DNA from 4 places in the Pseudonocardia sp. Cha107L01 genome. Region 1 is predicted to be linked to each of the others. Evidence: riboswitches for the same ligand, from Rfam matches in the RefSeq annotation. Region 1 holds a riboswitch; each other region holds the start of a gene.

Region 1 (7,683 bases):
TGCTCGGCTACGACAGCCTCGAGAGGATCAACGAGGAGGGCCACGGGGCGATCGGCACGGTGGAGGACGCGGTGAACGCCCTGCACCGGTACTGGAACAAGTCCGGTGGGTTCGGCTGCATCCTCAACCAGCAGACCCACTGGGCGGACGACGAGGCCACCCGACGGTCGTACCGGACATTCGTGGACGAGGTCATGCCCGCGTTCACCGGTTCGGCCGGCCCGAGGCACGAGTCCTACCTGTGGACGCGGAACCGTCGAGCGGACCTGAGCGCGCGCAGCCGGGAGGCCGCCACGAAGGCCATCGAGGCCACTTCGCGGCGTCGGACCCGAGTGCCGATCAGCCCGCAACGGTGAGCGCGGGAACTTCCGGCTCGGGACTCTAGGTGGTGGCTGGAACCACGCCGAGCTGCTGCAGGAACCCGAGGGTGTCCCACACCTCCCAGGTCTCAGCTGCTGGAAGTTGTTGTCTAGGGCCGTGCGACCTGTTTCGGGACATGACCGCGGGCCGTGACACCGAGCCGACGAATGAGTATCGGCGGATCCTCAATTTTGAGGATGCATCGCCGTCGACCGACCGCGAGGGTTCGTCAGCTCGCCGGCGCTCTGCCTGTCTGGCTGGACAAGCGTCGGCCTCGTGATCTGCCCGAGGAGACAATACGATGCGCGTGCTCATGACTGTTGAGATCCCGACGGAACCTGGCAATCTGGCGATCAAGGATGGCCGGCTGGGGAAGGTGATCGAGTCTGTCCTGAGCGGCATCAACCCCGAGGCTGTCTACTTCGCGACCCGATCCGGAAACCGGGCGGCGTACATCGTCTTCGACCTGGAAGATGCCAGCCGCATACCGGTCGTGGCCGAACCCTTCTTCACCGAGCTGGGGGCGAAGGTCGACCTGACTCCCGTGATGAACAGGGAAGATCTGGCCGAGGGCCTCAGCAACCTGCGCTAATGGTGCCGTTCTAGCTTGTTGCTCGGCCAGCCGCGGGTTCCGGCTGGCCGAGCTCGAGGGCCGCCCCAGCGCGGCGGACAGTTCGCGCGCGATGGCTCGGGTGATCTGTCCGGCTTCTGGCGGGCGGTGCCCGAGTCGCCCCCTGGGGGCGGTCAGAGCTGAGCGGCGCGCGGCGTGGTGGCCGGGCTCCAGCCGAGCGACGGGGCGACCTCGTTGCGGATCAGCTCGAGTGACCGCAGGGTCTCCCGGTGCCCTGGGTCGGCCGGGTGCACCTGCAGGATCAGGTCGGTGGCCAGCGGGAGCACCCGGTCCGCGCGCAGGCTGGCGATGACGTCTTCCGGGCAGCCGAGGTGCAGGTCGCTCCGGGTGACCAGGTCCGCCAACGGCGCATGCGGGTCGAGGCCGCCCCGGCCGGCCAGTTGGGTGGCGGAACGGCGCAGCCCGGCCTCGGCCTCGCGGAACGCCTCCACCCGGGTCGGAGCGACGTACAGCGAGCGGGACAGACCGATCCGGGGCGTGATGTCGGGATGGGACCAGCTGCCGAGGTAGGCCTCGACGAGTTCGGACTGCGCCTCCCCGAGCGGCCGGTGCGCGGCGGTGGCCCAGCTCGCGCCATTCTGGCCGGGTCGGATCGCGGTGCGCGCCAGGAGCAGGCCGCTGCCGTGTTCGGCGGCCCGCACGGCGCCCGCCACCCCGAACGTCGCCTCCCACACGGTGGCGAGCAGCGGCCGCGCGGGCGGGAACAGCGTGGACCCGGCCGGGGTGAGCTCCTGGCCGGCCAGGGCGTCGCGGACCACGGCGAACGCCCGGTCGTACTCCTGCTGCCGGTCCTCGAAGGGCACCCCGAAGATCGCGAACGCGGGCTCGCCGCCACCGGTGCCGAAGCCCAGTTCGAGTCGCCCGTTGCTCAGTGCCGCGAGCACCGCCGCGTCCTCGGCGAGCCGGACGGGATTCTCCAGGGCGAGGGTGATGATGCCGGTCGCCAGGGTGAGCCGGCGGGTGTACTGCGCGGCGGCGGCCAGGAACACCAGCGGGGACGGTAGGCCGCCCTCGTTGCCGGCGTGGTGTTGCGCGACCCATCCGGTGTCGAAGCCGAGCCGGTCCGCGGTCATCAGCAGTTCCAGCGCGCGCGTGTAGCGCCGTGGCGGCGGGACCTCGTCGACGAGCCGGGTGAACACACCGAGGCGGAACGGATTCCGCTGCCGCTGGTGGGGAAAGGGGTCCGTTCCGGTGCTGGACATGACGGTGGTTCTCCCTGAAGAAGCCGCGGGCAGAGGTCAGCTGGTGCCGAGTGGTCGGGGCACTCAGCCGCTACAGAGAGCGGTGGACACCCGGTGCAGATCAACATGCAGACGCGTCACCAACAGCTCGCCCCGGCCCAGCGATGCCACGCGGCTGGGCAGGCGTCCCATGCTCTCCGCAATCGCCAACGCCATCGCCATGATCGGCCCCTTGAGTCCGGTGCGCTTGCTCGGCCGTCTCCGGCGAAGCCTGGTCATCACCCGGGGCACCCCACCGCACAGCGAGGGTTGTCAGCCAGCAAGCCGGGGCTCCGCGCTGGCATTCGCGACCGTCTCGAACACTAGCAGCGGGCTCTCGCCCGAGAACCCCCGTATTCCCTAGCTCACAGTCGGACCGGCATCATCAATGCAGCGCGTAGGCATCCAGCCTGGTTGAGTTCGCCGAGCAGTTACCTGATCGCGGTCGTCGACCTGGTGTCGAATGCTCCGGTCGGCTCGACATACCACTGACTCAATCTATTCGGACCCTGGGGAACTGAGATCGCGCTGAGGTCCGCGGTTATGTGGCTCCGTATCTTTACCGCGAACGATCCGTTACCTCCGATAGTGCCAGCAGGGCTCCCACTCGTCGCTGGTTTTCGAGGTGGTCGTCGAGACACCGCCTGGTTGAACAGGAGATCGACTGTGCTGAAGAAGGCTGGAATCGTGGCGGCAGCCACCACCGCGGGTCTGCTCGCGCTGAGCCCGCTGGCTTTCGCTGGTGACTACGAGGGCGATTCGGGCCATCACCATCACCACGGCGGCAGCAACGACCACGAGAGCAGCGCCAGCTGTTACCAGAACAATGGCGCAAAGGACAAGGCGCACGGCGTTCACGGACAGGCCGGCCTGGTCAACGTTCAGGACACGACTGTCCAGGTTCCGATCCAGGCGTGCAACAACAGCGTGCTCGATGGTGTTCTGGGGATTCTCACCAAGAACCAGAAGAACTCTGACAACCACGGCTGAGCCGGGATAGGCAGGTAAGCTAACCGGCAGCCAAGACCAGGCACCGATTGCAATCAGACGCACCTTGCCCTTGGTGCGCGGGCGTCGGTTCCCGAGGCGTGTGAACTTTGACGCTATCTGTGGATGCCCTCAGTTCAAGATGACTCGCCATATCATAAAATCGAAACTCAAACCCATAGAATAGTTGCAGGCGAGCTCGCGGATTATCCCTGAGCTTGGTCTAAGCATAACCGAAATGCTGTCGTGCACCGGCCCCATGGATTCGCACAACAGCGTGAGCCGGATCTCCCCACGTAGAAAGGCAATACTTAGTGTCAAACCAACGACTGATTCATGCGGCGACAGCGGTTGCGGCCGCGGTCATCGCAGTGGGCCTGACGAGCTCACCGGCATGGGCCGACCCGCTGCCTGGCCCATCTCCGGCCGCACCACACGCCAGCCCCCAGCGCCCGGCACCTCCCGCCCCACACCCCGGCCCCCAGCACCCGGCACCTCCCGCCCCCCAGCACCCAGCACCTCCCGCCCCACACCCCGCCCCCCAGCACCCAGCACCTCCCGCACCACACCCCGGCCCCCAGCACCCGGCACCTCCCGCACCACAGCACCCAGCACCTCCCGCACATCACTGAGCAGGGCCAACGCTTAGGCAGCGAACTGCCGCTGCTGGATGAACCCTTCGTCCAGCAGCGGCATCGCTGCGTGAATCGGGCGCGACCTCCGCCTTGAGCGCCCGCACCTCGCCGGCGATCTCCGCGGCGGACATCGACACGAATGACTGTCCGAGCTACGTGTGCTTGCGGTGCTTCTCGCGCGGTGGTGGCGAACCACCCGACGGCAGGTTGCGGTTCTGCAGGAACCACAGGACCTGGTCGGCGTGCACGGATGCGCGCAGCTCGTTCGAGACGACCTTGAGTACGGTTCGGTCGACATCGATGACGAACGTCGACCGTTTGACCGGCAACAACCGGGCCAACAGGCCGCGGCGTCGGGTATGCCGACCATGGCGGTCCCCCCGGCGCCCGGCCATCTTCCCGCCCAGCTTGATCAGCGCCCCTCGCCGCACCCCGAACTGCTCGGACACCGCGCCACCCACGTCGGAGAGCAACGGGTAGTCGAATGCGCGCTGCTGCGCGAAGTGGGCCTGCTTGTCGACCGTGTCGGTGCTGATGCCCACCCGCTGGACCCCCAGTGCGGCGAACTCGTTGCTGAGGTCACGGAAATGACAGGCTTGGACGGTACAGATCGGTGACGACGCGATCGGGAAGAAGAACAGCACCACGGGGCCGTCCGCGAGAAGCACGGACAGTGTCCGCGCCCGACCCGTGTGGTCGTACAGGGTGAAGTCCGGCACCCTGTCGCCTGTGATCATCAACCGAGGGTATCTCCAGCGCACCCGATCTAGTGCCCCGCGCCGGAAATCTGCGCAATAATTCCGGCGCCCAGATGGCGCCTCGCGGCGGTCTGAGCCGGGCTACCGTTTGCGCTGGGCGAATGCGTCCAGCTTGGCGCGGTGCTCGGCGCTGTTGACCAGCACGGTGTTGGCGATCCGGTCCACGTGCCGGGCGGAGGTCCGGTCGGAGTTGGCAGCGGCGTCGATGACCAGCTTCGCCAGGCCGAGCGCCTCCTCGGGCTGGCTGGCGAGGTCACGGGCGAACTGCTCGACCCGCGCGGCGAAACCGTCCACCGGGTAGACCGCGTGCACCAGGCCGATGGACAGCGCCTCGGCGGCGGAGACCTGCTGGCCGGCCATCGCGAGCCACTTCGTCCAGTGCGGGCCGACCAGCCGGGTGAGTCGGCTGATCCCGCCCGAACCCGGGAGCGCGGCGAGGTTTCGGACCTCCGGCAGCCCGAACAGCGCCGCGCCGGAGGCGAACCGGAAGTCGCAGCTCGCACCCAGCTCGACACCGATGCCCAGGCAGGGTCCCTGCGCGGCCAGGATCACCGGCTTCTCGATCGCCTCGATCTCGTCGAACAGCTCGTGCAGCCGGCGATAGGCGCCGCGGAACACCGGCCCCGGGGTGCCCGGCCCGGTCTCACCGACCGGCAGCGCGGTGAGGTCGGCCCCGGCGGTGAAGTAGCGTCCCTCGGCGGTGATGACCAGTACCCGCAGGTCGCCCCGGTCGCGCAGGTCGGCGACCGCCGCCCGGAGGGTGCCGAGCATGCCCTCGGTGACCGCGTTCAGCTTGCGGTCCCGGGTGAAGGTGAGGGTGAGGATGCCGTCCCGCTCGTCCCGCCTGATGTCCTCGTTCCCGAGGCCGGCCCGTTCTGTCATGTGGTCGCTCCGCGAGGTCGGTTCAGCTACTACTATTCCCACGACCGTTTCAAGATAGTGTTCGCGGTCGGGCGGGAACGTCTCCAGCTTCCGCTGAAATCGTGCCGGATATAGGCTCATCCGGAGCGGAATGATAGCGGATCGGGGCGCGCAATCGGTGCGGCCACGCTACGCTGGACACTTCTCCCCGAACGCGGGCGAATGGCTGACAAGCCGATGTCCGCCGCCCCGATCCACTCAAAGAGGAGTACCGAGCATGGGTGTTCTCGACGGCAAGGTCGCCTTCATCAGCGGCGGCGCCCGCGGCCAGGGCCGGTCACACGCGGTACGTCTCGCGCAGGAGGGCGCGGACATCATCACCTTCGACATCTGCGCGCCGTTCGACACCGTGGCGTACGCGCAGGCCACCGAGGAAGACCTCGAGGAAACGGTCAAACACGTCGAGTCCCTGGACCGGCGCATCGTCGCCAAGAAGGCCGACGTGCGAGACCAGGAGGCCGTGTCGGCGGTACTCGAGGAGGGCATCGCCGAGTTCGGCCGGGTGGACATCGTGCTGGCCAACGCGGGGATCATGCCCGTCATCGGCGAGAAGGCCCAGAAGCGGCAGGCCTGGCACGACGCGATCGACATCATGCTCACCGGCGTGCTGCACACCTGCGAAGCCGCGATCCCCCGGCTCATCGAGCAGGGCGACGGCGGGTCGATAGTGATCACCAGTTCCACCGCGGGGCTCAAGGCCCCGATGCGCGTCCTCGACGTCAAGAACGACGGTTTCCTCGGCTACATCGCCGCCAAGCACGGTGTGATCGGCCTGATGCGCTCGTACGCGAACTCGCTGGGCCCCTACGGGATCCGGTGCAACACGATTCACCCCACCGGCGTCAACACCGGAATGGTCGCCAATCCCGAGTTCTACGCCCTGGCCGAGAAGCAGCCGAGCCTCATGGAGGCGATGCACAACACTCTGCCGGTGCCCCTGATCGAACCCGTCGACATTTCCAACGCGATTGTCTACCTGGTTTCCGACGCGGGCCGATACGTTACCGGGATCACCATGCCGGTCGACGCCGGAGCAATGGTGTACTGAACCGTGCCGTGTTCCCGCCCGCGCCGGCGGGAACACGGAATCGGTTATGCATTGAGTAACGCATTGCCGCCCGGTTCCCCGGCGACTATTGCTCGCCCCACAGCCGTGGTCGGGCCTGCGCCGGGTCCCAGGCGACAGGCAGGTTGGTGAACCCGTTGACGGTGAGCGCGGTGGACCGGGTGGCCGCCTGGTCGGGGTCGAGCCGCAGGCCGGGCAGCCGGCGCAGCACCGTCTCGATCGCGACCTTCAGCTCGGCGCGCGCGAGCGCGGAGCCCAGGCAGGAGTGCGGGCCCACCGCGAAAGCGAGGTGCCCGCGCACGTCCACCATCGGGCGGTCCACCCGGAAGGTGTCCGCGTCCTCGAACCGTGCACCGTCCCGGCCGGCCGAGGCGTAGACCACCCGCACCTTGGCGCCGGCGGGAAGCTCCTGGCCGGCGATCGTCACCGGCTTCGTGGTGGTGCGGAAGGTGCCCTCGACCGGCGCCTCGAACCGCAGCACCTCCTCGGCCGCCGAGTCGACCAGTGACCAGTCCGCCTCGAGCTTGGCGCGCTCCGCGGGATTGGCGCACAGCAGGTGGATCCCGTTGCCGATGGCCGTGGCGGTGGACTCGAAGCCGGCGGTGAGGAACTGGTGGGCGGCCATCAGGATCTCTTCGTCCTTGAAGCTGCTGCCCTCATGATCGGCGATGATCATGGCGGACAGCACGTCGTCGGGCAGCTTCTCGCCGGCCGCCAACGCCGCGCGCCGCTCGGCGATGATCCCGGAGAGGAAGCCGAAGAGCTCCAGCGTCGCCATGGTGCCGGCCTCGAGCTGTTTCGCGTCGCCGCCCATCAGCGCGATCGACGCGGCTCCCCAGCGGGTGATGTCATCGCGCCGCTCACCGCCGGCCCCGAAGAAGTCCGTGATCATCGCGACGGTCAGCGGAAAGCTGATCTCGGTCATCAGGTCGCACTGGCCACGCGCCGCGACCTTGTCGATGAGATCGTCGATCACCGACCTGACCAGCGGCAACCGCTGGGTGACCATGCGGGGCAGGAACGCCTTGTTGGCGATCTGACGCTGCCGCCGGTGCGCCGGTGCGTCGGCGGTGAGCAGCATGCCGTCCGGGCTCATCGGGGCCAT
Region 2 (7,683 bases), 1.3 Mb from region 1:
CTTCGCTTTGCCCTCGAACAACGCTCGGTGGGCGCCCTGACGTTCCCGTCCGAGGTCGCACCGTCCCTCTCGCCGTTGCCGATCGCCAGTGTATCGACCCCGAGGTCGTGGCCTCGCCGGCAAAAACGGGCGGCCTCGCCAACTACGCGGGTAGCACCGCCATCGGCCGGGGAGCCGCCGTGTCAGCTCCGTTGAGCAGGTCCGCGCCGCGCTCGAAGTCGAGCAGGTGACGCTTGCGGCCGAGCCCGCCGCCGTAACCCGTGAGGTTGCCGCCGGTGCCGATCACCCGGTGGCACGGCACGATGATGCTGATCGGGTTCTTCCCGTTGGCCAGCCCGACCGCCCTGATCGCGGTGGGCCGCCCGATCTGTTCGGCGAGCCCTCGGTAGGACACCGTCTCGCCGTACGGGATCTCCCGCAGGGCGTTCCAGACCGAGCGCTGGAACGGGGTACCGCCCATCGCGAGCGGCAGGTCGAACTCGGTGCGCCGGCCGGCGAAGTACTCCTCGAGCTGGGCGAGCGCCACCCGCAGCGGCGCAGGGTCCGGCTCGCCGAACGTCTCGACCGGCGGCAGGTGCCGTTGGTTGTCCATGTAGAGGCCGGCGAGCTCGCCGTCCTCGGCGACCAGGGTGAGCGGCCCGATGGGGCTGTCCACGACTGTGTGTACCCGGACGTGCACGTCATCTCCTTGAGTTGCGGGGATTGAGTTGCTCTCACAGCTTGGGACGCGCGCTGATGGCCGGCGGCTCCACTGGATCATGGTCGAATCGCCGAGCGGTCGGCGGTGGTCAGTCGGGGAGCCGGTTGACGGCGTGGTCGCCGGTCGACCAGAGATACTGCACCGCGTAGGCCCGCCACGGGCTCCACACCGCGGACCGCGCGGTCAGCCCGGCGGGGGTGGTGGGCAGGCCCAGGCTCTCGGCGGCGCGTCGAATGCCCAGGTCGGTGGGGATGAACGCGTCCGGATCGCCCAGTGCGCGCATCGCGATCGTCTCGATGGTCCACGGCCCGAAGCCGGGCAGCGCGGCCAGCTCGCCGCGCGCCCGCTGCCAGTCGCTGCCCACGCTCAGGTCGAGTTCCCCACCGGTCAGCGCCGCGATCAGTGAGGTGAGCGTGGCCCGGCGGGACCTGGGCATGGCCAGCTGCTCGGGGTCCAGCGAGGCGAGCGTGGCCGGGTCGGGGAACAGATGGGTGAGCCCGCCGGCGGGGTCGGCAACCGGCTCGCCGTGTGCGGTGACCAGCCGGGCGGCCAGGGTGCGCGCGGCCGAGGTCGACACCTGCTGGCCGAGCACCGCGCGCACCGCGAACTCGACCGGGTCGACCGTGCGCGGCACCCGCCGGCCGACGTCCTTGTTCACCACCGGCGCGAGCACCGGGTCGGCGCGCAGCAGGTCGTCGACAGCCACCGGGTCGGCGTCCAGGTCCAGCAGCCAGCGGCACCGGCTGATCGCCGTGGACAGGTCCCGCAGGTTGGTGAGGGTGAGCCGGCAGTCGACGTAGTCCGGCAGCGGCCGCAGCGCCACGATCCCGTGACCGTGCGGCAGCCGCAGGGTGCGCCGGTACGCCCCGTCGCGCCACTCCTCGACGCCGGGCACCGCGGTGGCGACCAGGTGCCCGAACAGGTTGTCCGGGCAGAACGGCTGGCGGAACGGCAGACGCAGGACGAGGGTGCCAGGCGTGGTCGCCGGGTGCCCGCGCGCGGCGCGGGTACGCACCTCGGTCGGGGTGCGGTGGAAGACCTCCCGCACGGTCTCGTTGAACGAGCGGACACTGGCGAAACCGGCGGCGAAGGCGACATCGCCCATCGGCACCGAGCTGGTTTCGAGGAGCACCCGCGCGGTCTGCGCCCGTTGCGCGCGGGCCAGCGCCAGCGGCCCGGCGCCGAGCTCGGCGAGCAACTGCCGTTGGAGCTGTCGCGTGCTGTAGCCCAGGCGGGTGGACACCCCGGCGACACCCTCCCGGTCGACCACACCGTCGGCGATCAGCCGCATCGCCCTGGCGACCACGTCAGCGCGCTCGTTCCACAGCGGTGAGCCCGGGCTGGCATCCGGCCGGCACCGCTTGCACGCCCGGAACCCGGCCTGCTGAGCGGCCGCCGCACTCGGGTAGAAGCGCATGTTCTCCGGCTTGGGCGGCACCACCGGGCAGCTCGGGCGGCAGTAGATCCCGGTGGTCAGCACGGCGGTGAAGAACCAGCCGTCGAACCGGGCGTCCTTGGACTGGACAGCCCGGACACAGTGTTCTACGTCTTCGTGCATGCGCTCCAGCATCGTCGCTGCACGGCGGTTCGGCTGGCGGAAATGCGACACCACCCGAACGGTGTGCCCGCCGCGCGCGGCAGCGGCAGCGCGCAGCGGCCGACCGGCGCGGCGCAGCCGACCTGCCTGTCGTTACCGAGCTGCACAACAGGCAGGGCGGCGCAGCCGACCTGCCTGTCGTTACCGAGCTGCACAACAGGCAGGGTGGAGCGCTCCAAAACCTGCCTCGTGTGCAGCTCGGTAACACCATGCACCGCCACGCTGCCACGCCGCCACGCCCGGCCCCGCCGCCACGCCCGGCCACGCCGCCAAGCCGGCCACGCCCGGCCAAGCTCGCGCTGCTCGGTCTGATGTTGGCCCGTACCAAGGTGGGGCCGCCCTCCTGGCCTTCCCACGGGCTGAGCGGCTCCGGGAGCTGACCAGCGGAGTAGCTGAGTTGACCTCACGGCAATGGGAGCTGGAAATCCTGGCCGAGGTGGGGAAGATGCGCTCCTGATGGCCCGTCAGCGTGTCGTCTGTGGTTCCTGGTGGCGGTGCCCGGCGATCGAGTCCAGCAGCTCCGCGGTGTAGCTGTGGTGGGGGTCGGTGAACAGCTCCTCGGTGGCCCGCGGCTCGACCAGCTGGCCACGGCGCATAACACCGACGCGGTGGGCGATCTGACGGACGACGGCGAGGTCGTGGGAGATGAACAGGTAGCTGAGCTCGGCTTCGCGCTGCAGTTCGTTGAGCAGGTCGAGCACCTGTGCCTGTACCGAGACGTCGAGCGCGGATACCGGTTCGTCGCAGACCACGAGGTCGGGGGACAGGGCGAGGGCCCTGGCGATGGCCACCCGTTGGCGTTGTCCGCCGGAGAGCTCGACCGGATGGCGCGCCAGTACCGAGGTCGGCAGTGCCACCCGCCCGATCAGCTCGGCGGCTCGTCGCCGTCGGCTCGCGGCCGTCCCGACGTCGAAGGCGCGCAATGGTTCGGTGATGACCTCTTCGATGCTGAACCGGGGGTCGAGCGAGGTGTAGGGGTTCTGGTAGATCAGCTGTGCCGCCGTTTCCTGCGACGCGGCGTTGAGGATGGCGCGAGGGGGTGGGGCGGGGGAGTAGGTCAACCGACCCGACAGGCCGCGCTGGTCACGCGCAGCAGGTCCACGTGCCGCCGGTAGCAGCAGCCACCGTCGCCGTAGAACGCGCGCACCTGACCTCCATCGCTCCCGGCGGAAGCACCCGCTCCCGCTCACACGGGGGGTTGCTGCGGCGTCACCGAGCCAGGTCTCTCAGCCGCTCTGGATGGTTCGCCGACCAGCGGCCGGCGGCGCAACTGTAGGCAGCTCCGACGGGTTCGTGTCAACGGCGAGGTTGCCCACGTCACCGTATGCGGCCGGCTGGCGGTCGGGGTGGCCCGCCCGGGCCCCGTAAACTCAACCGGTCCTCGACGCTGAGGCTCCCCTGGACCAGCGGACCGAGAGAACAGTTTCCGCTGGGATCGTGTTCGGAGTTTGCCGGGAAACCGACCGCTGGCCGCGCTGAGCCGGTGGACGTGATGAACGGCGGAATTGGAGCGTCAGTGTCGTTGCGGCCAATCGCTGACCGAGGTCGGACCGATCCGGTCGAGCCGCGTTACCGGCGGATCCGGTGGTTGGCCGCGGCGGCCTACGCGGTGGCGTTAGCGGTGTCCGTGGTCGTCGACGGGGTGCCGCTGTTCCGGATGTCCGTGGTCCTGTGGACGTTGGGCGCGTTCGGTGTCTACTGCATCGGGCGTGGGTGGCGGCTGTTCGGCCGGGCGCTGCTGGACTGGGTGCCGTTCTGCGCGGTGATGATCTGCTACGACCTGTCCCGGGGCGCGGCGGACAAGTTCGACCAGCCCGTGCACGTCACCTGGCCCGCTGCCGCCGATCAGCGGTTGTTCGGCACGGTCCCGACGGTCTGGCTGCAGCACCGGTTCCACAGTCCCGGTGTGGTGCACTGGTACGACATCGCCGCGTCGCTGACCTATTTCTCGTTCTTCCTGACGGTTCCCGTGGTCATGGCCGTGCTGTGGATCCGGAACCGGGCGCTGTGGCGGCGCTTCACCGCGAACGTGGTGCTGGTGTCCCTTGCCGCACTGGCCACCTACGTGGCATTTCCGGAGGCGCCGCCGTGGTACGCGGCCCGCGAGGGTGCAATCGGCTCGGTCCAGCGGATTTCCAGCCTGGGTTGGTCCGACCTGGGACTGCGCGCCGCGAGCGACCTGATCACCCAAGGGCAGGCCATCTCCAACGACGTCGCGGCGATGCCGTCGTTGCACGTCGCGTACACCATGCTGGTCGCGCTGTTCTTCCTGCGCCGGGTACCGAGGTGGGCCCGGCCGCTGCTGTTGGCCTACCCGGTGGCGATGGGGCTCACGCTCGTCTACACCGGCGAGCACTACGTCGTCGACCTGGTGGCGGGCATCGGCTACGTCATTCTCATCGACGCCGCGGTCTCGGCCGTCGCCGCGGCCACGACGGCCCGCCGCGCGGGCCGGACCGCGTCGCACCCGGCGCACCCGGTGGGCGCGGTGGCGGCGGCCGTGAGCAGCGGTTCGCCCTGACAGACGCTCCCTACGCCGGCCAGCCGGGTTCGGTGATCGTGGCGGCCAGCGCGCTGAGCAGTACCTGGGCGGGTTGGGACGGCGGCGGTTTGCCGCACACGGCGGCCAGCACCTGCCTACCCAGCCCGGGGACCCGGTCCAGCCGCACTCCGGGGTGTCGGTTGGCGACCAACGTGAGGCCGGGCAGCAGGCTCACGCCGAGCCCCGCGGCCACGAGCGCCTGCACCGCGACGTAGTCCTCGGTCTCGAAGTCCACGGTCGGGGTGAAACCGGCCCGCTCACACGCCACGACGAGATGCTCCCGGCAACGCTCGCAGCCGGCGATCCACCGGTCGTCGGCGTAGCTCGCCAGCTCCGCCCTCGGCCCCGACCAGGAGCGGCCGGCGGGTGTGACGACGTACAGCGGTTCGTCGAGCAGCGGGATCATGGTGATGTCACGGCGGTCGCGCTGCGGCGGGTCACCGTGTTCGAAGATGAGTGCGACATCCACCTCGTTGTTACGCAGCGCGCTCAGCGCCTCCGGCGGTTCGGCCTCGGTGAGCGACAGCTCGATACCGGGATGATCGGCGGTCACCCGGGCTATGGCGAGCGGCACCACGGTGGCCAGAGCGGAGGGAAAGGCCGCCACGCGGACCCGACCGGTGCGCAGCCCGGCCAGCTCGTCCAGCTCGACGCGCACCGACTCGACCTGCGCGAGGATCGACTCGGCCCGGTCGGCCAGCAGCCGACCGGCGTCGGTGAGCCGGATACCGCGCCCCATCCGCTGCAGTAGGGGAACCCCGACCTCGGCCTCGAGTTTGGCGAGGTGGTGGCTGACCGACGGCTGGGCGTAGTGCAGCGCCTCAGCGGCCGCGGTGACCGATCCTTCCTTGGCGACGGCAACCAGCACGCGGAGCCGACTCAGATCGATCATCGATGAATCATAGGCCGCGCCGATGGATGCCTCGAAAACAGGCATTAGACCCCGGCCGGTACCGCTGACAGGGTGACGCCAGGCGAATGCGAGAACGGTTTCGGTGAGATCGTCGACGATCCCGGCCATCGACGCGTGCCTGCCCGCCATACCTGGACCGAGGAGAGGCGTATGACCACCTCTGTGAATTCGTCGTCGTCGCAGTCGATGTCGTTGAGTGATTCCGCCGCGCAGACCCTGGCGAACGCGACCAAGACCGTTCCGCAGATGGCCAGCATCACCCCACGCTGGTTGACCCATCTGATGTCGTGGGTGCCGGTGGAGGCTGGTATCTACCGGGTGAACAAGGTCGTTCATCCGGAGTCGGTGCACATTCAGTGCGACAACTACGACGAGTCGCCGCTGCCGGACACCTTTGTCGACTACGAGCAGGACCCCAGGGAATACCGGCTCAAAGCCGTGCAGACGATCCTGGATATCCACACCCGGGTGTCGGATCTGTACTCGAGCCCGCACAACCAGATCGCCGAGCAGCTGCGGCTGACGATCGAGGCGGTCAAGGAGCACCAGGAGAGCGAGCTGATCAACAGCCCGGAGTACGGGTTGCTGGCCAGCACCGACGAGTCGCAGCGGATCTCCACCCTGGGCGGTCCGCCGACCCCGGACGACCTGGACAACCTCATCGCCAAGGTGTGGAAGCAGCCGGCGTTCTTCCTGACCCACCCCGACGCGGTGGCCGCGTTCGGTCGGGAGTGCACCCGACGCGGGGTACCGCCGCCCACGGTGAGCATGTTCGGCTCCCAGTTCCTGACCTGGCGGGGGTTGCCGATCATCCCGTCGGACAAGGTGCCAGTGGTGTCCGGCAAGTCGAAGGTGCTGCTGATGCGTACCGGCGAGGCGCGCCAGGGCGTGGTCGGGTTGTTCCAGCCCGGGCTGACCGGCGAGCAGGGACCCGGGCTGTCGGTGCGGTTCATGCAGATCGACCGCAGCGCCATCGCGTCGTACCTGGTGTCGCTGTACTGCTCCCTGGCCGTGCTGACCGAGGACGCGGTTGCCGTGCTCGAGGACGTCGAGGTGGACAAGTTCCATGACTACGCCCCCTCCTACCGCTAACGGGCACGTCCCGGCATGGCTGCCTGACGAGGAGACGCTGACCCGGATGGCCGGGGAGTTCTTCCGGGCACTGCCGGGCCAGGACCCGATCACCGCCACCCCCACCGGGGTGTTGCCGGCCGAGCTGGGCAACGGGGCTCCGGCCGGACCGGGTGTGCCGACACCGGCCGGGTTGCCGACGGCGGACCTGCCACCGCCGGCACCACGGTCGCGGCCCAGCACACCCGGGGTCGCGCCGAACACCAGTGCTCCGGTCGTGCACGGAGCGACGGCGGCGGGTTTCGGGCCGCCGATGATCCCGGAGGTCCCGACGCTGCTGAACCTGGCCGCCACACCGGGCTCTCCCTCGGCGCCGGTCACCCCCGACCCGGGCGGGTTCTACTTCCTGAGCGGGGCTCCCGGTTACAGCCCGGCCGCCCCGGCCGTACCCGGCTTCGGGCACACCGCGGTGCCGGAGTTGCCGGCGGTGGCTCCCGAACCGGTCAGCGGGGCGCGGTTCTACTTCCTGGACGCCGGGCGGGGTGGTGGCGAGAGCGAGCTGCCCGCGTTACCGCTGGACCCGCACCCGGCCTTCGACGTGCACGCGGTGCGGCGGGACTTCCCGATCCTGTCCGAGCGGGTCAACGGAAAGCAGTTGATCTGGTTCGACAACGGTGCCACGACGCAGAAGCCGCAGGCCGTCATCGACCGGTTGGCGCATTTCTACACGCACGAGAACTCCAATATCCACCGTGCCGCGCACGAGCTGGCGGCCCGCTCCACCGATGCCTATGAAAAGGCGCGGGACACGGTTGCCCGGTTCATCGGCGCCGGTTCGCCCGACGAGATCGTGTTCGTCC
Region 3 (7,683 bases), 3.8 Mb from region 1:
GACCCCGCGCTGGGCACCGATCCCGGGTTCGCGCTGTCCGTGCTCGCCACCGGTGCCCTGGTGCTGCTGGCTCCCCCATGGTCGGCGTGGTTGCGTCAGCTCGGCGTGCCGCCGGGGGTGGCCGAGGCGCTCGCGGTGCCGGCGGCCGCCCACCTGGTCACCGCGCCTCTCGTGGCGGGGCTGTCCGGGCAGGTCAGCCTCGTCGCGGTGGTGGCGAACCTGCTGGCCGCGCCGGCGGTCGCCCCGGTCACCGTGCTCGGTGTGCTCGCCGCCGTCGTGTCGCCGGCCAGTTCGGTGCTCGCACAGCTGTGCGCCTGGCTGGCCAAGCCCGCCGTCGGCTGGCTGGTCTGGGTGGCGCACTGGGGTGCCACCGTCCCGGGTGCCGCGTTGACCTGGCCGGCCGGAATCCGGGGCGCCGCGCTGCTCACCGTCGCGGTGATCGTCGGCGTGCTCCTGCTGCGCCACCGACGGCTGCGCGCGCTGCTGGTGGCGGCGGTGATCGGGGTGCTGCTGATCGTGATCCCGACCCGGTTCGTGACGCCGGGTTGGCCGGCCACCGGGTGGTCGGCGGTGGCCTGCGACGTCGGCCAGGGTGACGCGGTCGTGCTGGCCACCGGCCAGGCCGGGCGCGGCGTGCTGGTGGACACCGGCACCGAGGACGGCGCGGTGGACGGCTGCCTGAGCCGACTCGGGATCAGCGTCCTGTCCCTCGTGGTGATCACCCACCTGCACGCCGACCACCTGGGCGGGTTGGCCGCGGCGCTGGGCGGCAGGGCGGTGGGCGCGGTCGCGCTCGGCCCGGCGCATCAGCCGGCCTGGGCCGACGAACGGGTCCACCGGGCCGCCGCCGAGCGGAACATCCCGGTGCTGGAGCTGCGCGCGGGCCAACAGCTGGACTGGCCGGCGCTGAGCCTGCGGGTCCTCGGTCCAGTCGACCCGGCGGACCCGGTCGACCCGACCGACGGCACCGACGTGAACAACACCTCCCTCGTGCTGCGGGCGACCGCGCCGACCGGCACCCTGCTGCTCACCGGTGACGTCGAACTACTGGCCCAGGCGAGCCTGTTGACCTCCGGTGTCGACCTGCGGGCAGACGTGCTCAAGGTCCCGCACCACGGGAGCCGGTACACCTCGCCCGGCTTCCTGGCGGCGGTGCATCCCCGGCTCGCCCTGGTCAGTGTCGGCGCCGGCAACACCTACGGGCACCCGAACTCGACGGTGCTGGACGCGCTCCGCCGGGCCGGCACGCTGGTGCGGCGTACCGACGAGTCCGGCGACGTGGCCGTGGTGGCCTCCAGGGAGGGCCCGGTGGCGGTGGCCCGAGGTCATCCCCGGCCGGCGCCCCGCCAGCGTGGACGCGGCTGAGCCCGGCCGCTCGACGTGATCTGTCGGTGCGGCCGGGCTCAGTGGTCGGGTACCCCGGTCAGTTGGCTCAGCGGTGGGTCGGCTCAGCGGTCGGTTGGCTCAGCGGTGGGTCGGCTCAGCGGTGGGTCGGCAGGGGTGGGTCGGCTCAGCCCTGCAGCACGCGCCGGACCTCGGCGGTGGAGGACGACACGGTGGCGGTCGGGCCCACGTGACCGGCGACCGCGTCGAGCGTCTTCAGCCCGTCGCCGGTGATCAGCAGCACGGTGTCGGCCTCCGGGTCCAGCTGACCGGACTCGATCAACTTGCGGGTGCAGGCGAGGGTGACCCCGCCGGCGGTCTCCGCGAAGATCCCCTCGGTCCGGGCGAGCAGCCGGATCGCGTCCACCACCTCGGCATCCGACACGTCCGCCACCGCGCCCCCGGTACGCCGCACGGTGTCGAGCACGTAGGGGCCGTCCGCCGGGTTGCCGATGGCCAGCGAGCGCGCGATGGTGTCCGGCCGGACCGGACGGATCACGTCGTGGCCCTCCGCGAATGCCGCCGAGACCGGCGAGCAGCCGGTGGCCTGTGCGCCGAACACCTTGTACGGCGTCGGCTCCACCAGGCCCAGCGTGCCGAGCTCGCGGAACGCCTTGTCGACCTTGGTCAGCTGGGAGCCGGAGGCCACCGGCACCACGATCTGCTCCGGGAGCCGCCACCCCAGCTGCTCGGCCACCTCGTAACCCAGCGTCTTGGAGCCCTCGGCGTAGTACGGGCGGACGTTCACGTTGACGAACGCCCAGTCCTCTTCTTCGGCGGCCAGCTCGGTGGCGAGGCGGTTCACGTCGTCGTAGTTGCCGTCCACCGCGATCAGGGTGCCGCCGTACACGGCGGTCATCTGGATCTTGGCCTGCTCGAGCGACTTCGGGACGAGCACCACCGAGCGCCAGCCGGCACGGGCCGCGGCGGCCGCGACGGCGTTCGCCAGGTTGCCGGTGGACGGGCAGGCCAGCACGCTGAAGCCGAGCTCACGGGCGGCGGCCAGGGCCACCGCGACCACGCGGTCCTTGAACGAGTGGGTGGGGTTGCCGGTGTCGTCCTTCAGCCACAGGTTCTTGAGGCCGATTTCCTTGCCGAGCCGCTCCGCGCGCACCAGGCGGGTCATCCCGGGCTCGGTGTTGGGGTGGCGGGTCACGTCGGTCGGCACCGGCAGCAGCGAGGCGTACCGCCAGATCGACTTGGGACCGGCCTCGATGCGCTCCCGGGTGACGCCGACGAAGTCGTAGGCGACCTCGAGCGGGCCGAAACACTCCGGACAGGCGAACTCCGGGGCGAGCGGGATCTCATGGCCACACTCGCGACAGGACAGGGCACGGGCCGGCCCGAGGTCGAGCGAGGTGGAAGCGGATAGCGTGGTGCTCACGGACATCGCGAGGTCTCCTCATCTGTCCCGCAACATGCGGGTCGGAATTGGCACCGTGATCACTGAGCGACCTCGCCCATGACGGGCGTGCTGCGCAACGGCTATGCGCAGATCGGTCAATGCCGGTTGCCGGGGCTTCGCAGGGCCGTTCCCTCTGCCCCTCTGGATGAGCCTTATTCAGTTGTGGCCCGCGCTCGGACCGCTCGCCATCGGAGGTGAGCTAAGGCCACGTTACGTCAAGGTTGCCCATTCCGCCCAGTCTGTTCCGCGATCTGGGAGCCGGCTCACTCGCCCGGCGCGGGCCGCCCTGTTGCCTGTGCGCTCCGGGCCGCCCGCCCGGGGGATGCGGGCCAGGGCTCCCTCCGGTGCCCTCGGGGTGGCACGTCCGGGGGTGTCCGGCGGGGCTGGGACGATGGCGGCATGAGCAGCCCGCCCGCGAGCCAGGCCGACCACGGCGCCGCGATCAGCGTGACCACTCCGCCGCTCCGGTTGATCGTCGGCGACGAGGAGCTGCTGGTCGAGCGGGCGGTGGAGAACGCGCTGGCCTCGGCGCGGGCGGCCGACCCGAGCGCCGAGCTGCGCAGGGTCGCCGCCGCTTCGCTGACCAGGGCCGAGCTCGCCGAGCTGATCAGTCCGTCGCTGTTCGCCGAGGGGCGGGTGGTGGTGCTGGACGCGGCCCATGAAGCGAGCAAGGACGTCGCCTCGATGATCACCGACTACGTCGCCGACCCGGCCGACGGGGTGAGCCTGGTGGTACTGCACGCGGGGGGCGCGCGTGGCAAGGCGCTGGCCGACGTGTTGCGCGGCGCGGGTGCCGAGATCACTGAGTGCCCGCGGGTGACGAAGTACGACGAGCGGGTGGACTTCGTCCGCGCCGAGATCCGCCGGGCCGGTGGGCGTATCACCCAGGAGGCCATCCGGGTGCTGCTCGACGCGGTGGGCAACGACCTGCGCGAGCTGGCGGCCGCGTCGGCGCAGCTGGTCGCGGACACCGACGGCGGTGTCGACGAGAACGCGGTGCGCCGGTACCACCGGGGCCGCGCCGAGGTCACCGGGTTCGCGGTGGCCGAGAAGGCGATCACCGGGGACCGCTCCGGTGCACTCGAGGCACTGCGCTGGGCGATCGTGCTGGGGGTGCCGGCGGTGCTGGTGGCCGACGCGCTTGCCGACGCGGTCCGTACGGTGGCCAAGGTCGGTGCGGCCGGCCGGGGCGACCCGTTCAAGATGGCCGGGGCACTGGGCATGCCGCCGTGGAAGATCCGCAAGGCGCAGGCGCAGGCCCGCGGTTGGCGGCCGGCCGGGATCGCGCTCGCGATGGCGGCGGTGGCCGTGGTCAACGCCGACGTCAAGGGCGCGGCGCCCGACCCGAACTATGCGCTCGAGCGCGCCGTGCTGCGGATCGTGGAAGCCCGCGAGGTCAGCTAGCTGCTGTTGTGGCTGGCACAGACCGGGTGCTGCCCGCACAGCCCGTGCACGGGCTGTGCGGGCCACAGCGGGTCTGTGCGAGGCGCGAGTGGGCGGGCGCGCCGGCGGTAGGGCACAGCAAATCGGCGGCGCTACCCCACGGGAGTGGACAGCGCCGCCGATGGCCGCAGCGGGAGTTCTACTCAGTTCATCGCCGCCGACCCAGCGGGTATTACAGCTGGGGCGAAAGAAAGTTCTGAGGCGATGTACGTCGGTGAGCGATCAGCTCGCGTTGACCTTGCGGGCCATCGCGGCCTTCTTGTTCGCGGCCTGGTTCTGGTGGATGACACCCTTGCTGGCCGCCTTGTCCAGCGCGCGGCTGGCGGAGCGCTGACGCTCGACGATCTTGTCGTTGTCCCCGGCTTCGAGGGCTTCGCGGAAGCGGCGGATCGAGGTCCGGAGGGCTGACTTGACCGACTTGTTGCGCTGGCGGCGCTTCTCGTTGGTCTTGACCCGCTTAATCTGCGACTTGATGTTGGCCACGCGACTGCCTCTGGTCTTCCTGTTCGTCGTTGTTCGCCGCGCGCCGCTGACTGGCGACGGGCCGCTGCAGCCCGGCGGGAGGATCACGCGGGCATTCGACTTACCAGGGTAACAGCGCCCCGAAGTCTCAGGGTTCCCGGGGCGAATCTCCGTATCTTCCCTGATGTCCGGGCGCCGCCGCCCGACAACCATCGTGGTCATGAGGGGAACAACAAACCTGACGGCCACGACGTCCCACCCGCCCTGCTCGAAGGCCGACCCCGAGCTGTGGTTCGCCGAGCGCCCGGCCGACCTGCACCTCGCCAAGGCGCTGTGCGGGCACTGCCCGATCAAGGCGGCCTGCTTGGCGGGCGCGCTGGACCGGGAGGAGCCCTGGGGCGTCTGGGGCGGCGAGATCATCCAGCAGGGCGTCGTGCTCGCCTACAAGCGGGGCCGGGGTCGGCCGAGCAACGCCGACCGGCGGCTCGGCCTGGTGACCAAGGTCGCCAGCGACCACGGACCCGAGCTCACCAGACCCGGTACGACAGGAACTTTCCACTCAAGGTCAGCTTGACCCGGTCGCCCTTCGGGTCGGGCACCCGCTCGAAGTCGAGTTCGAAGTCGATCGCGCTCATGATGCCGTCGCCGAACTCCTCGCGGATCAGCTCGCTGATCGTGCTGCCGTAGACCTGGATGGCTTCCTGCAGCCGGTAGACGATCGGTTCGCTGGTGTCCACCGCGTCGACACCGCGCACCGGCGGCAGCTGCAGTGCCTCGACGACCGCCTCGTCGAGCTCGAGCACGTTGCCGGCGGCGGCGGCCTGCTTCTCGCTGAGCGGCTGCTGGCCCAGCAGCGCCGAGGTGCTCCACTCGGTGGACTGCCCGACGGATTCGGCGATGGTCGCCCAGGACAGCCCCAGGCGCTTCTTCGCGGCGAGCACGGCGGTCGCGGCGTCGCGGCGGCTCAGGCTGGGCAGTGGGGTAAAGGTCATCTCACGCTCCCGGTGATGGTCGGTCCAGCTTGATCGTTGCCTGTCCTCCGGCCGTCGGCAAGCAGCCCACAGTGAACATGGTGTTGCTCACCGCGCCGCCGCTCCGGTCGACCAGCGCGGTCACACTCCCGGATCCGGCACACCGGATACTCGCTCCGGACACATCGGAGGGCCGCCGCGGCCGGGGACGGGGCGCCGGCTGGTGCACAGGGGTGGGCGATGGCCGCGGACAGGGCAGCGGACAAGGCAGCGGACAGGGCTCCCTCGCCGTGGGCGCCGCTGCGGTCGGCGGTGTTCCGGGCGCTGTGGATCGCGGTACTGCTGAGCAACATCGGCACCTGGATGCAGACCGTCGGCGCGCAGTGGCTGCTGGTCTCCGGGCCCGGTGCGTCGGTACTGGTCGCCCTGGTGCAGACCGCGAGCAGCCTGCCGGTGCTGCTGTTCGCGCTGCCGTCCGGGGTGCTGGCCGAGTTCCTGGACAAGCGCCGGCTGCTGCTGGTCACCCAGCTGTTCCAGACCGTGGTCGGGGCCGTGCTCGCGGTGCTCACCGCGACCGGTGCGATGGGCCCCTCGCTGCTGCTGGTGCTCACCTTCCTGCTCGGCGCGGGCGCGGCGGTGCAGCTGCCGGCGTATCAGGCGGTGATCCCCGAGCTGGTGCCGCGAGCCGAGCTGCCCGGCGCCGCCGCGCTCGGCTCGATCAGCGTCAACCTGGCCAGGGCGGTGGGCCCGGCCATCGCCGGGCTGGTGATCTCCTGGATCGGCGTCGCGGCGGTCTTCGCGATCAACGCCGTGACCTTCCTGGTGTTCGCGGCGGTGCTGGTGTGGTGGCGGCCGGAGCCGGTGGACCGGCCGCACCCCGAGGCGTTCCTGTCCGCGCTGCGGGCCGGCGGGCGCTACGTCCGGCATGCCCCGGTGGTCCGGCGGGTGATGCTGCGGCTGGTGCTGTTCATCGTGCCCGCCTCGGCGCTCTGGGCGCTGTTGCCGCTGATCGCGGACCGGCGCCTGGGTATCGGCTCCGGCGGCTACGGGCTGCTGTTGGCCGCGCTGGGCATCGGATCGTTGGTCGGCGCGGTGCTGCTGCCCCGGCTGCGCCGCCGGTGGAGCCCGACGATGCTGCTCACGCTGGCCAGCGTGAGCTACGCGGCCGCGCTGCTGGTGGTCGGGCTGGTGCGGATCCCGTGGCTGGTCGTGCTCGTGCTGCTGCCCGCCGGGGTGGCCTGGATCATGGTGCTGTCCAGCCTGAACGCGACGGTGCAGGGCTTCCTGCCGCGCTGGGTACGGGCCCGGGGGTTGTCGTTCTACCAGGTGGTGCTGTTCGGTGCCACGGCCGGCGGTTCGGCGCTGTGGGGGCTGGTCGCGGTGCCGCTCGACCTGCCGCTCACCTTCGTGGTCAGCGCGGCGCTGCTGCTGGCCGGCGCCGCGTCGGCGCGACTGCTGCCGCTGCTCGACGTGGCGGGGGTGGACCGGGGGGAGGCGCCCGCCTGGCTCGACCCGCAGCTGGTGCTCGACCCCGAGGAGAACCCGGGTCCGGTGCTGGTCACCGTCGAGTACGTGGTGCCCGGCGGCCAGCTCGACGAGCTGCTGGCCGGACTGGTGGCGGTGCGCCGCACCCGGTTGCGCACCGGCGCGGTCAGCTGGCGCGCCTACCGGGACGGCGAACGCCCGGAGCTGGTCGTCGAGCAGTTCGTCGTGCCGTCCTGGGAGGAGCACCTGCGCCAGCACAGCGGGCGGCTGACCGGCGCGGACCAGTTGAGCCTGGACCGGGTCCGCGAGCTGTCCGACCCGCCGCCCAAGGTCAGCCACCTGTTCTCGGTCTGATCGCACCCGCGCCCGGCGATCGCAGGCCGGTCCGTGCCCGCCGAGATGGCCGCCGAGATGGCCGCCGGGGTGGAGAGATCGGCCACCTCGGCGGGCGTACGCGCGGGGGCAGGTCAGCGGACGTGCGACCATGGAAGGAGCCCCGTCAGGGCCCCCGCCAGTAAAGGAACCGAGTGAGCA
Region 4 (7,683 bases), 1.5 Mb from region 1:
CAAGTATGCGCCGGCGTTGGCGGCGGGGTGCACGTTGGTGATCAAGCCGTCGCCGGAGACGGTGTTGGACTCGGTGTTGGTGGCTGAGGCGGCGGTGGAGGCGGGGGTCCCGGCTGGGGTGATTAATTTTGTGCCGGCGGGGCGTGAGGTGGGTGCGTATTTGGTGTCGCATCCGGGGGTGGACAAGATTTCGTTTACCGGGTCGACGGCGGCGGGGCGGTCGATCGGGGAGACGTGTGGGCGGTTGTTGCGGCCGGTGACCTTGGAGTTGGGGGGTAAGTCGGCGGCGATTGTGTTGGATGATGCTGATCTGGATTTGGCGACGATCGGTGAGAAGTTGTTCCAGGCGACGTTGTTGAATAATGGGCAGACGTGTTTTTTGGGGACCCGGGTGTTGGCGCCGCGTTCGCGTTATGCGGAGGTGGTGGAGGTGTTCGCGGCGTTGGCGGGTTCGTTGAAGGTCGGGGATGCGTTGGATGCGTCGACGCAGATCGGGCCGATGGCTTCTGATCGGCAGCGGGACCGGGTTGAGGGGTATATCGCGAAGGGTAAGGCGGAGGGTGCCCGGGTGGTGGTCGGTGGTGGTCGGCCGGCGGGGCAGGATCGGGGTTGGTTTGTGGAGCCGACGATTTTTGCTGATGTGGATAACAATCACACTATTGCGCAGGAGGAGATTTTCGGTCCGGTGTTGTCGTTGATTCCGTATTCGGATGTGGATGATGCGGTGCGGATCGCGAATGATTCGGACTTTGGTTTGGGTGGGACGGTGTGGACGCGGGACAAGGAGCGTGGGTTGGGGGTGGCGCGTCGGGTGCAGACCGGGACGATCGGGGTGAACACGTATCTGCCGGATCCGACGGCGCCGTTCGGTGGGGTGAAGGCGTCGGGGTTGGGTCGGGAGTTGGGTCCGGAGTCGATCGGGCATTACCAGCAGATCCAGTCCATCTACACCTGAGCACTGAGCACCCCGAGGTTGGTCAAGGCCAGGGCTGCCCCAGATGTCAAACATCACGCGACGTCACGGTTTGACGAAGTCGGCGATGAGCTGCCATGTCTCCTTGCGGTGACTCTTCTTGGGTGCGCCTGCGACCGCTGCGTGGTTGACGTGGGTGGCTCCTGCTTTGAGGAAGCCAGCGACGTAGGTGCTGATGTCTCCGCTTTCGTGTTCGCCTCTGAGATAGAGCAGTGGAGTCGTCATCGGCTCCAGTCCTGTCCGCCGATTCTCCTCGGCGTCGCGGGGGAAGCTCCGGTACCAGTTGAATCCCGCGGTAAGCGCGGCTGCGGTGGAGTAAGCCGCGACGTAGGCGGCGCGAGCGGTGGCGGTGATCATGGCCGGGTCCGCGGTGATCCCGTTGTAGAAGAATTGCCAAGAGCGCCAGGACTCGGGCCAGCCGTGGAGGAAAACGACCGGCTGGCCCGCCGGGTCGCCGGCTTCGACCACGTGTATCGACGAGGCGTCCACGGCGACCTGGCTGTGCCGAAACTTCGCGGTCGGAGGTTTGTGGCTCTTGGTGGGGTCCATTTCGCAATCATGGTGTCCAATGCGGCCAGATTCTGTCCTGATTACCCTCGTTGCTGTGGAACGCGATTACCGAGGTGCGGCATTCGTCGGGACTCCGTACCGCTGGTGAAAGACGTTGTGTTCCACGGGACGGCGACCGGGATGACGCCGCTCCTCGGCCGCGTAGCCGACCGAGACCAACAAGGCGATGGCGAGGTCGTCGCGGTCCTCGACGCCGATGACCTTCTTGACTTTGGCCTCGTCCCAGCCGTTCATCGGCGAGGTGGCCAGTCCCATCTCCGTGGCAGCGAGCATCACGTAGGTGGCGGCAATCATGGCGTCCTTCACTGCGTACTCGCGCAGCAGACCGCGTTCCTCCAGGTCCTGCTGGAACGCCTGCGAGGCCGCGGCGAACATCGCGATGAACTGTTCATTCCAGGCTCCGCCGCGGCGTGCCCGGTCGTAGACGTCCTTGTGGTCATCACGCCAGGCCTGTGGCTCGGCGACGAAGACCAGGATGACCGGTGCCTCTCGCGGCTGAGGCTGCCCTCCGGTGGCCCACTCCAACCCTTCGCGACCCTCGTCAGTGGTGATCGCAACGACTGAGCGGTCCTGCAGGTTCCAGCTGGTGGGTGCCTCTGTGGCGAGGGCGAGAAGCTCCGCGAGCAGGGACGGCGGGACAGCGTCAGGCAGATAGTGACGGACGGTACGCCGATTGCGGATCGCCTCGGCGACGGACAGGGTCTGGTTTCTCATGTGACAAACTATGAGAGAGTGACTCTTCGTTGGGAAGAAGGCACCAATTAGTGCGTTACTCTCCTTCCATGAAGACCATCGTCGAGTCCTCCGGGCTACCGGCCGACGTCTACTCCGCGAAGTGCCCGACTCGCCAGGTCCTCGACCACATCGCCGGCAAGTGGACCGTCCTGGTCGTGGACGCGCTCCTTGAGGGCACCATGCGGTACACGGATCTGAGCCGCCGCATCGGGGGAGTTTCGCAGAAGATGCTGACCCAGACGCTGCGTGGTCTCGAGGCCGACGGGTTCGTCACCCGTACCGTGCACCCCACGATCCCACCCCGGGTCGACTACGAGCTGACGGAACTCGGCCGCAGCCTCGCCGAGCCGATCACTGCGCTCCGAGAGTGGACGGAGACCCATATCAACGACATAGAAAGAGCTCGGTCCGGGGCGGCATCCGGAGCGGGGGCATCTCCCGACTCGTGAGACGCAGATTCGGAACGTACACAGCAACCTTCGGAAAGGTCCAGGGTGGCTCATGAAGGCACTGACAGTTCAACCTGGTCGAAAGGACAGTCTCGAAATTCGGGACCTCCCGGAGCCGTCAGTTAGCGACGGATCCGTGTTGGTCGAGTGTATGGAGATAGGACTGTGCGGAACGGACGTTGAGATCATCGCTGGCGAGTTCGGCGAAGCCCCTCGGGGAACGGATTTTCTTGTTCTCGGCCACGAGAGTGTGGGCCGAGTCGTCGAGGCTCCCACTAGCTCCGGATTCGCTACCGGCGACCTCGTGGTAGGCATGGTGCGTCGCCTCGGATCGAATCCGTGCGAAGCCTGCCTAAAAGGGGAGTGGGATATGTGTCGCGGACACGAGTACGTTGAGCACGGTATCAAACATCTGCATGGCTTCGCACGTGAGCGCTGGCGCACTCATCCGGAAAGCTTGGTCCGGCTGCCCGCTGAACTTGGTAGACTAGGTGTTCTACTCGAACCTGCATCCATCGTGGCCAAAGCGTGGGAGAACATCACGCACATTGGCCGCCGGAGTGTGCTGGCCCCGTCCAACGTCGTAGTGACTGGAGCCGGTCCAATCGGCCTGCTGGCCGCCCTGCTTGGAGTTCAGCGTGGTTTCGATGTGCATGTTTTTGATATTTTCGAGGATGGCCTGAAACCCAGCTTGGTAAGGGCACTTGGAGCGACCTACCATCACGGTCGGCTTTCAGAGTCTGGTCTCTCTCCCGATATTGCGATTGACTGCAGTGGCTCCGCAACTGTGATTGCGGAGGTGGTCAAAATTGGCGCCCCGGGCGGCGTCACCTGCTTGGTCGGGTTCCCGCGAGCTGGCACGTCCACACAGCTCGATCTTGGCCTGGCCGCTCTCCAATTTGTGCTCGGCAACCGAGTGCTTCTCGGAAGTATGAACGCAAATGCGCGACACTTCTCACAAGCTGCGGCCGCGCTGACGGCTGCAGACCCCGCATGGCTTGAAAGAATGCTGACCCGACGGATTCCCCTGGAACAATATCGGGATATGCTGCCGTACCGGCCCGACGACGTGAAGATCGTTTTGGACTTCGCGCCGCCCGGCGAACAGATGAGCAGTGCGCCCCCGATAGCCGAACTGCGGCCGTGACTGGATCATCTGTGGCAGGCCCAGCTGCGGACCCTGAGTGGAGTGGAAGGCCATGAAAAACGTGCCTACCGCGTTCCCCGCAAGCACCGAGAGAACCGTCCAGCCGAAACTGAGCCCGAGCCCGATGCCGACCATGCCCACGGCCAGGGTGGCCAGATGAGCCTCCCCGGTTCGCCGCAGTCATCGAGGCGGGGGAGGAGAAGTCGCCGAGCTCGGCGATGATTTCTCGGTCGTCCATGAACTTCTGCGCGATCGGCACGGTCTGCTTCGGGTCGGACTGCGAGTCCTCCCACTTCAGCGCGACCGGGCGGCCGTTGATCCCGCCGGCCGCGTTGATCTTGGTCAGGGCCAGGTCGAAGCCCCGCTTCCAGAGCCGGCCGTACTCGGCGTTCGGCCCGGTGACCGGCCCGGACACCCCGAAGTAGACGGGGCCGGTCGTCGGTGCGGCGCCGCCGCCGGCGTTGGCGCACGCCGTGAGTGCGAGCGCGGCCGCCGCGGCAACCAGGGCGTGTCCCAGCGCGCGGGGGAGAAATCTCATGTTGTTCCGTTCGGGATAACGCGCCGTCGGACGGGCGCGGCAGGAGCGCTCAGGACATCAGCTCGGGACATCAGTGGGCCGCCGCTTGGCGACGTCAGCGACAGCGGGTGGTGGTGCAGCCGCGCAACTGATCGATGTCGCGGCTAGCAGCGCGACCATGTCCGACGCTCCTGCGTGTTCGTGCGGTTGCGGAGGCCCGTGACGAACCTCCGCCGGTCGTCACCCGGAGCACCCCAGCGCACGCGGGGGTTGCCAACCAGCAAGCCGGGGCTGAGCACTGGTGTTCGTGACCGTCGCAGGGACGCTAAGCCGATCAGTGGCGGAGGGTCAAGACCGGCGGCTGTGATCTGTCATGCCCAGCGCAGGTTGAGTTCTACCTGGTCGCCGAAGTGGGTGACGCTACGGCGCCCCACCTGTGGGGTCGACCCGTTGCACCGGAGTGCCCGAGTGCACCTCTCACCTGGACCAAGGTGATGCCGAGAGCCCTGCTGTCAGCCAACCGTGGACGCGCCCTTCCGACTGTGTCGGGCGCCGCTATCACACCTCGACACCGGGGTTGTCGTTGAACTTACGACAACGCTGATCGTCGCCGGCGGACCCTTCAGACCTTCGCGCCGAGTCGGCGATAGCTACGGGAGGGACTTGGGTTTGATGGGCAGCTCTAACACCATTGGGGAACCGCGACTTTCGACTTCAGAGGTCAGTGGCAGCGCGCCGCGGCATCGCGCCGAGCTCGATGAGGATCCATGGTTGCGGCCAGGAGTTGCACCTCGGGATTTCATCGACGCTGCTCGGCGTGTGCGCGGTCAGTTAAACGGTGGCACGGTCGGCGGCGTTGACAATTGGCCGGACGACGCTCCGACGCTGCCCGGCGTCGTTATGCCGGTAGCAGTTGCTGACCCGCTCGCGCAGCTACCCAGGGGACTGGTGCCCGCGTCCCCGAGGGACGCCTTAGAGAGTGGGCACCGCACCGACTCGCCGACGGCGAGTTCAGGTGAGGAGGCAGTCGCGATCAAGGAGCCAGACGCCGCGACCGCTGCAGCCCTCTCACCTGCCGCTGAGTCTTCGGAGGACAAGAACACTGCTGGTGTGAGTGACGGGCCATCGGCCCTGGGCGCCGAGGAACCTGCCCGTCGCCGGGTCACGATCCAGCACCGCATCGCGGGTGTCGTAGGTACCACGCGGGGTAGATGGATTGTCGCCGCTATTGGGGCCGCCATCGCCCTGATCGCGCTCTGCGTCGTACTCGGGCTTCGCTCGAACGTCACCTCCGCGTCCGAAGTCACGCAGACCAGTGACGACTCTCCGGCGGCGCCGTCAGCCGGCCCCGCGGCGTCCTACCCGGCGCCGCCAGACGCGAACGCCACGCCGAGTGACCCCGCACAGGTCGCGCCCGCGCCGTGGCAGCCCTCCGACTCACAGGCGGCATCGATTCCCCCTCCCGCCGAGGGCGCGCCGGCGCAGGCCGTGCCGCCCAGCTCCCCGGTGCCTTCTGGCCAGCCATCGGATGGCGCGCTCACACCAAGCGCTCCGATGCCGCCGGCCGCGGACCCGAACGACCCGCTACTGGACGAGCCGCAGCCCGTCGGGCCTGATCAGACGCAAGGCGCCCCGACCCAGGACCAGGCCAACCTGGCACCGCGGCGGAGCCGACCCGAGGACCGTGCGGCGACCCCGCGCAACTCGGGTCCCCTGGGCAACAGCCTCGATTCGATCACCGCACCGCACCGACCGAACAACTCAGATCGCGGCGCTCCTGATAGTCAAGCGCCGAGCAAGTCTTCCGGCGGCAACCTGCCAGGCCTCGGGCGTGGCCTATGACCAGGGCCACCCCGTGTGATGCGGTGTGAGGTGATGGTGCACGAGCCTGGTCATCGAAGGTGACCAGCGCAAATATCGGGAGGTTCTGATGCTGGGTGTGTTGCCGGCGCAGCTGCCGTGGTGGGTGGCCGGGCCCGGGGTCGGGCTGTGCGTGCTCGCGCTGTACGGCCTGGCGAACCTGCGCCTCGGCGTGTCCGGGGCGTGGCTGGCGGCGACCGTCGCGCCGGTGGAGCGCTGGCGCGGCGACCGGTGGCGGGTGGTGTTCCTGGTCGGGCTGATCGCCGGGGCACTGCTGGCGGCCCTGCTCGGTCCGCCCGTCTCGATACACCGCTACGGCCAGCTGTCCGTGCTGCTCAGCCCGCCGCTGTTGGTGCCGGTGCTGCTGGTCGCGGGGGTGTTGCTGGGCTACGGGTCGCGCTGGGCCGGCGGGTGCACCTCCGGCCACGGCCTCGCCGGCTGCCCGGCCGGGTCCCCGGACAGCTGGGCCGCCACGGTCACGTTCTTCGCGGTGGCCGTCGTGGTCACCCTCGGCCTGCACGCGCTGACCGGCGGTGCGCTATGAACCGCCCGACCGGCACCGACCGCCAGCCAGGCACCGCCCGGCGAACCGCGGTCCGCACCGGCATCGTGGCCGGCGCGGTCGGGGTCGCCTTCGGGTTCCTGCTCACCGCGAGCGGGCTCGGCGACTACTACACGATCCACAACGGCCTGCTGCTGCGCGACCCGTACATGTACCTCATGATCGGCTCGGCGATGGCCACCACGTTCGTCGGCCTGCTGGTGCTGCGCCGGGGCCGGGGCACCTGGCTGGGCGGGCGCCTCACCCTGCCCCGCAACCGGATCCAGCGCCGGCACATCTACGGCGGCGCGGTGTTCGGCATCGGGTTCGGTCTCGGTGCCACCTGCCCCGGGATGACCGTCGCGATGGTGGCCACCGGCGGCCTCTACGGCCTGGTGGTACTGGTCGGGCTGCTGCTCGGCCTCTGGCTGCGCGGCCGGGTGGAGCAGTGGGGCACCCCGGTGACCGCATTGCCGACCCGGCAGCACCTGGCCGACACCGCCGCACGGGACGCCTGACGGACGTTCGGGTGTCGGTGTGGGCAACAGTTCCGGCTGGACCCGAAGAACCCCGCGGGCGATGAGGCTGTCACAACTGGGTTCTCGCGTGATCACGGACCTCGACGGCCTGGACAAGATCGGCGCGGGACACGGCCCCGGCGAGTCGCCCGTCACGCAGCACGACAGCGTGGGGCCGTCCATCCGCGTCGAGCCGGGCCAGCGCCTCCTCGACCGTTTCTCCCGTGCCGAGGGCGAGCGGCGGAGGCCCGGCGACGTCGCCTGAGGGGGTGGCCGGCCCGTGGCGCGCGAGCTCGGCCTGGAGGCCGAGCGGGTCGAGCGTCCCCAGGATCTCCGACACCGCGGTGGCGAACGCCGGGTCCCGGCGGGGGAG

The links. Region 1 has a riboswitch for S-adenosylmethionine ahead of ACTXG6_RS24460 (LLM class flavin-dependent oxidoreductase). Riboswitches for the same ligand answer to the same signal wherever they lie in the genome.
Region 2: it holds a riboswitch for S-adenosylmethionine, as region 1 does, so the genes downstream of both, ACTXG6_RS30450 (putative leader peptide) here and ACTXG6_RS24460 (LLM class flavin-dependent oxidoreductase) in region 1, are expected to answer to the same signal.
Region 3: it holds a riboswitch for S-adenosylmethionine, as region 1 does, so the genes downstream of both, thrC (threonine synthase) here and ACTXG6_RS24460 (LLM class flavin-dependent oxidoreductase) in region 1, are expected to answer to the same signal.
Region 4: it holds a riboswitch for S-adenosylmethionine, as region 1 does, so the genes downstream of both, ACTXG6_RS31580 (ABC transporter substrate-binding protein) here and ACTXG6_RS24460 (LLM class flavin-dependent oxidoreductase) in region 1, are expected to answer to the same signal.

What each region holds. Positions count from the first base shown of each region.
Region 1 is NZ_CP199579.1:5,219,026-5,226,708, reverse strand. It holds gene ACTXG6_RS24470 (LLM class flavin-dependent oxidoreductase) at 1-356, shown strand, start outside; gene ACTXG6_RS24465 (hypothetical protein) at 662-952, shown strand; gene ACTXG6_RS24460 (LLM class flavin-dependent oxidoreductase) at 1,105-2,193, opposite strand; SAM riboswitch class IV at 2,411-2,524, opposite strand; gene ACTXG6_RS24455 (hypothetical protein) at 2,878-3,201, shown strand; gene ACTXG6_RS24450 (peroxiredoxin) at 3,986-4,570, opposite strand; gene ACTXG6_RS24445 (enoyl-CoA hydratase/isomerase family protein) at 4,673-5,473, opposite strand; gene ACTXG6_RS24440 (mycofactocin-coupled SDR family oxidoreductase) at 5,730-6,560, shown strand; gene ACTXG6_RS24435 (cytochrome P450) at 6,646-7,683, opposite strand, start outside.
Region 2 is NZ_CP199579.1:6,472,478-6,480,160, reverse strand. It holds gene ACTXG6_RS30465 (methylated-DNA--[protein]-cysteine S-methyltransferase) at 143-679, opposite strand; gene ACTXG6_RS30460 (AlkA N-terminal domain-containing protein) at 789-2,258, opposite strand; gene ACTXG6_RS30455 (ATP-binding cassette domain-containing protein) at 2,762-3,370, opposite strand; gene ACTXG6_RS30450 (putative leader peptide) at 3,355-3,444, opposite strand; SAM riboswitch class I at 3,449-3,543, opposite strand; gene ACTXG6_RS30445 (phosphatase PAP2 family protein) at 3,886-4,818, shown strand; gene ACTXG6_RS30440 (LysR family transcriptional regulator) at 4,829-5,731, opposite strand; gene ACTXG6_RS30435 (family 2A encapsulin nanocompartment shell protein) at 5,903-6,844, shown strand; gene ACTXG6_RS30430 (family 2A encapsulin nanocompartment cargo protein cysteine desulfurase) at 6,819-7,683, shown strand, end outside.
Region 3 is NZ_CP199579.1:8,974,410-8,982,092, reverse strand. It holds gene ACTXG6_RS42325 (DNA internalization-related competence protein ComEC/Rec2) at 1-1,365, shown strand, start outside; gene thrC (threonine synthase) at 1,511-2,773, opposite strand; SAM riboswitch class I at 2,783-2,940, opposite strand; gene holA (DNA polymerase III subunit delta) at 3,188-4,192, shown strand; gene rpsT (30S ribosomal protein S20) at 4,454-4,714, opposite strand; gene ACTXG6_RS42305 (WhiB family transcriptional regulator) at 4,914-5,267, shown strand; gene cynS (cyanase) at 5,221-5,685, opposite strand; gene ACTXG6_RS42295 (MFS transporter) at 5,905-7,503, shown strand; gene lepA (translation elongation factor 4) at 7,677-7,683, shown strand, end outside.
Region 4 is NZ_CP199579.1:6,713,935-6,721,617, reverse strand. It holds gene ACTXG6_RS31610 (aldehyde dehydrogenase) at 1-955, shown strand, start outside; gene ACTXG6_RS31605 (alpha/beta fold hydrolase) at 1,019-1,522, opposite strand; gene ACTXG6_RS31600 (nitroreductase family protein) at 1,589-2,257, opposite strand; gene ACTXG6_RS31595 (winged helix-turn-helix transcriptional regulator) at 2,326-2,727, shown strand; gene ACTXG6_RS31590 (glucose 1-dehydrogenase) at 2,780-3,874, shown strand; partial or broken gene ACTXG6_RS31585 (cytosine permease) at 3,902-4,009, opposite strand; partial or broken gene ACTXG6_RS31580 (ABC transporter substrate-binding protein) at 4,107-4,412, opposite strand; SAM riboswitch class IV at 4,590-4,704, opposite strand; gene ACTXG6_RS31575 (YeeE/YedE thiosulfate transporter family protein) at 6,322-6,795, shown strand; gene ACTXG6_RS31570 (DUF6691 family protein) at 6,792-7,310, shown strand; gene ACTXG6_RS31565 (pyridoxal-phosphate dependent enzyme) at 7,381-7,683, opposite strand, start outside.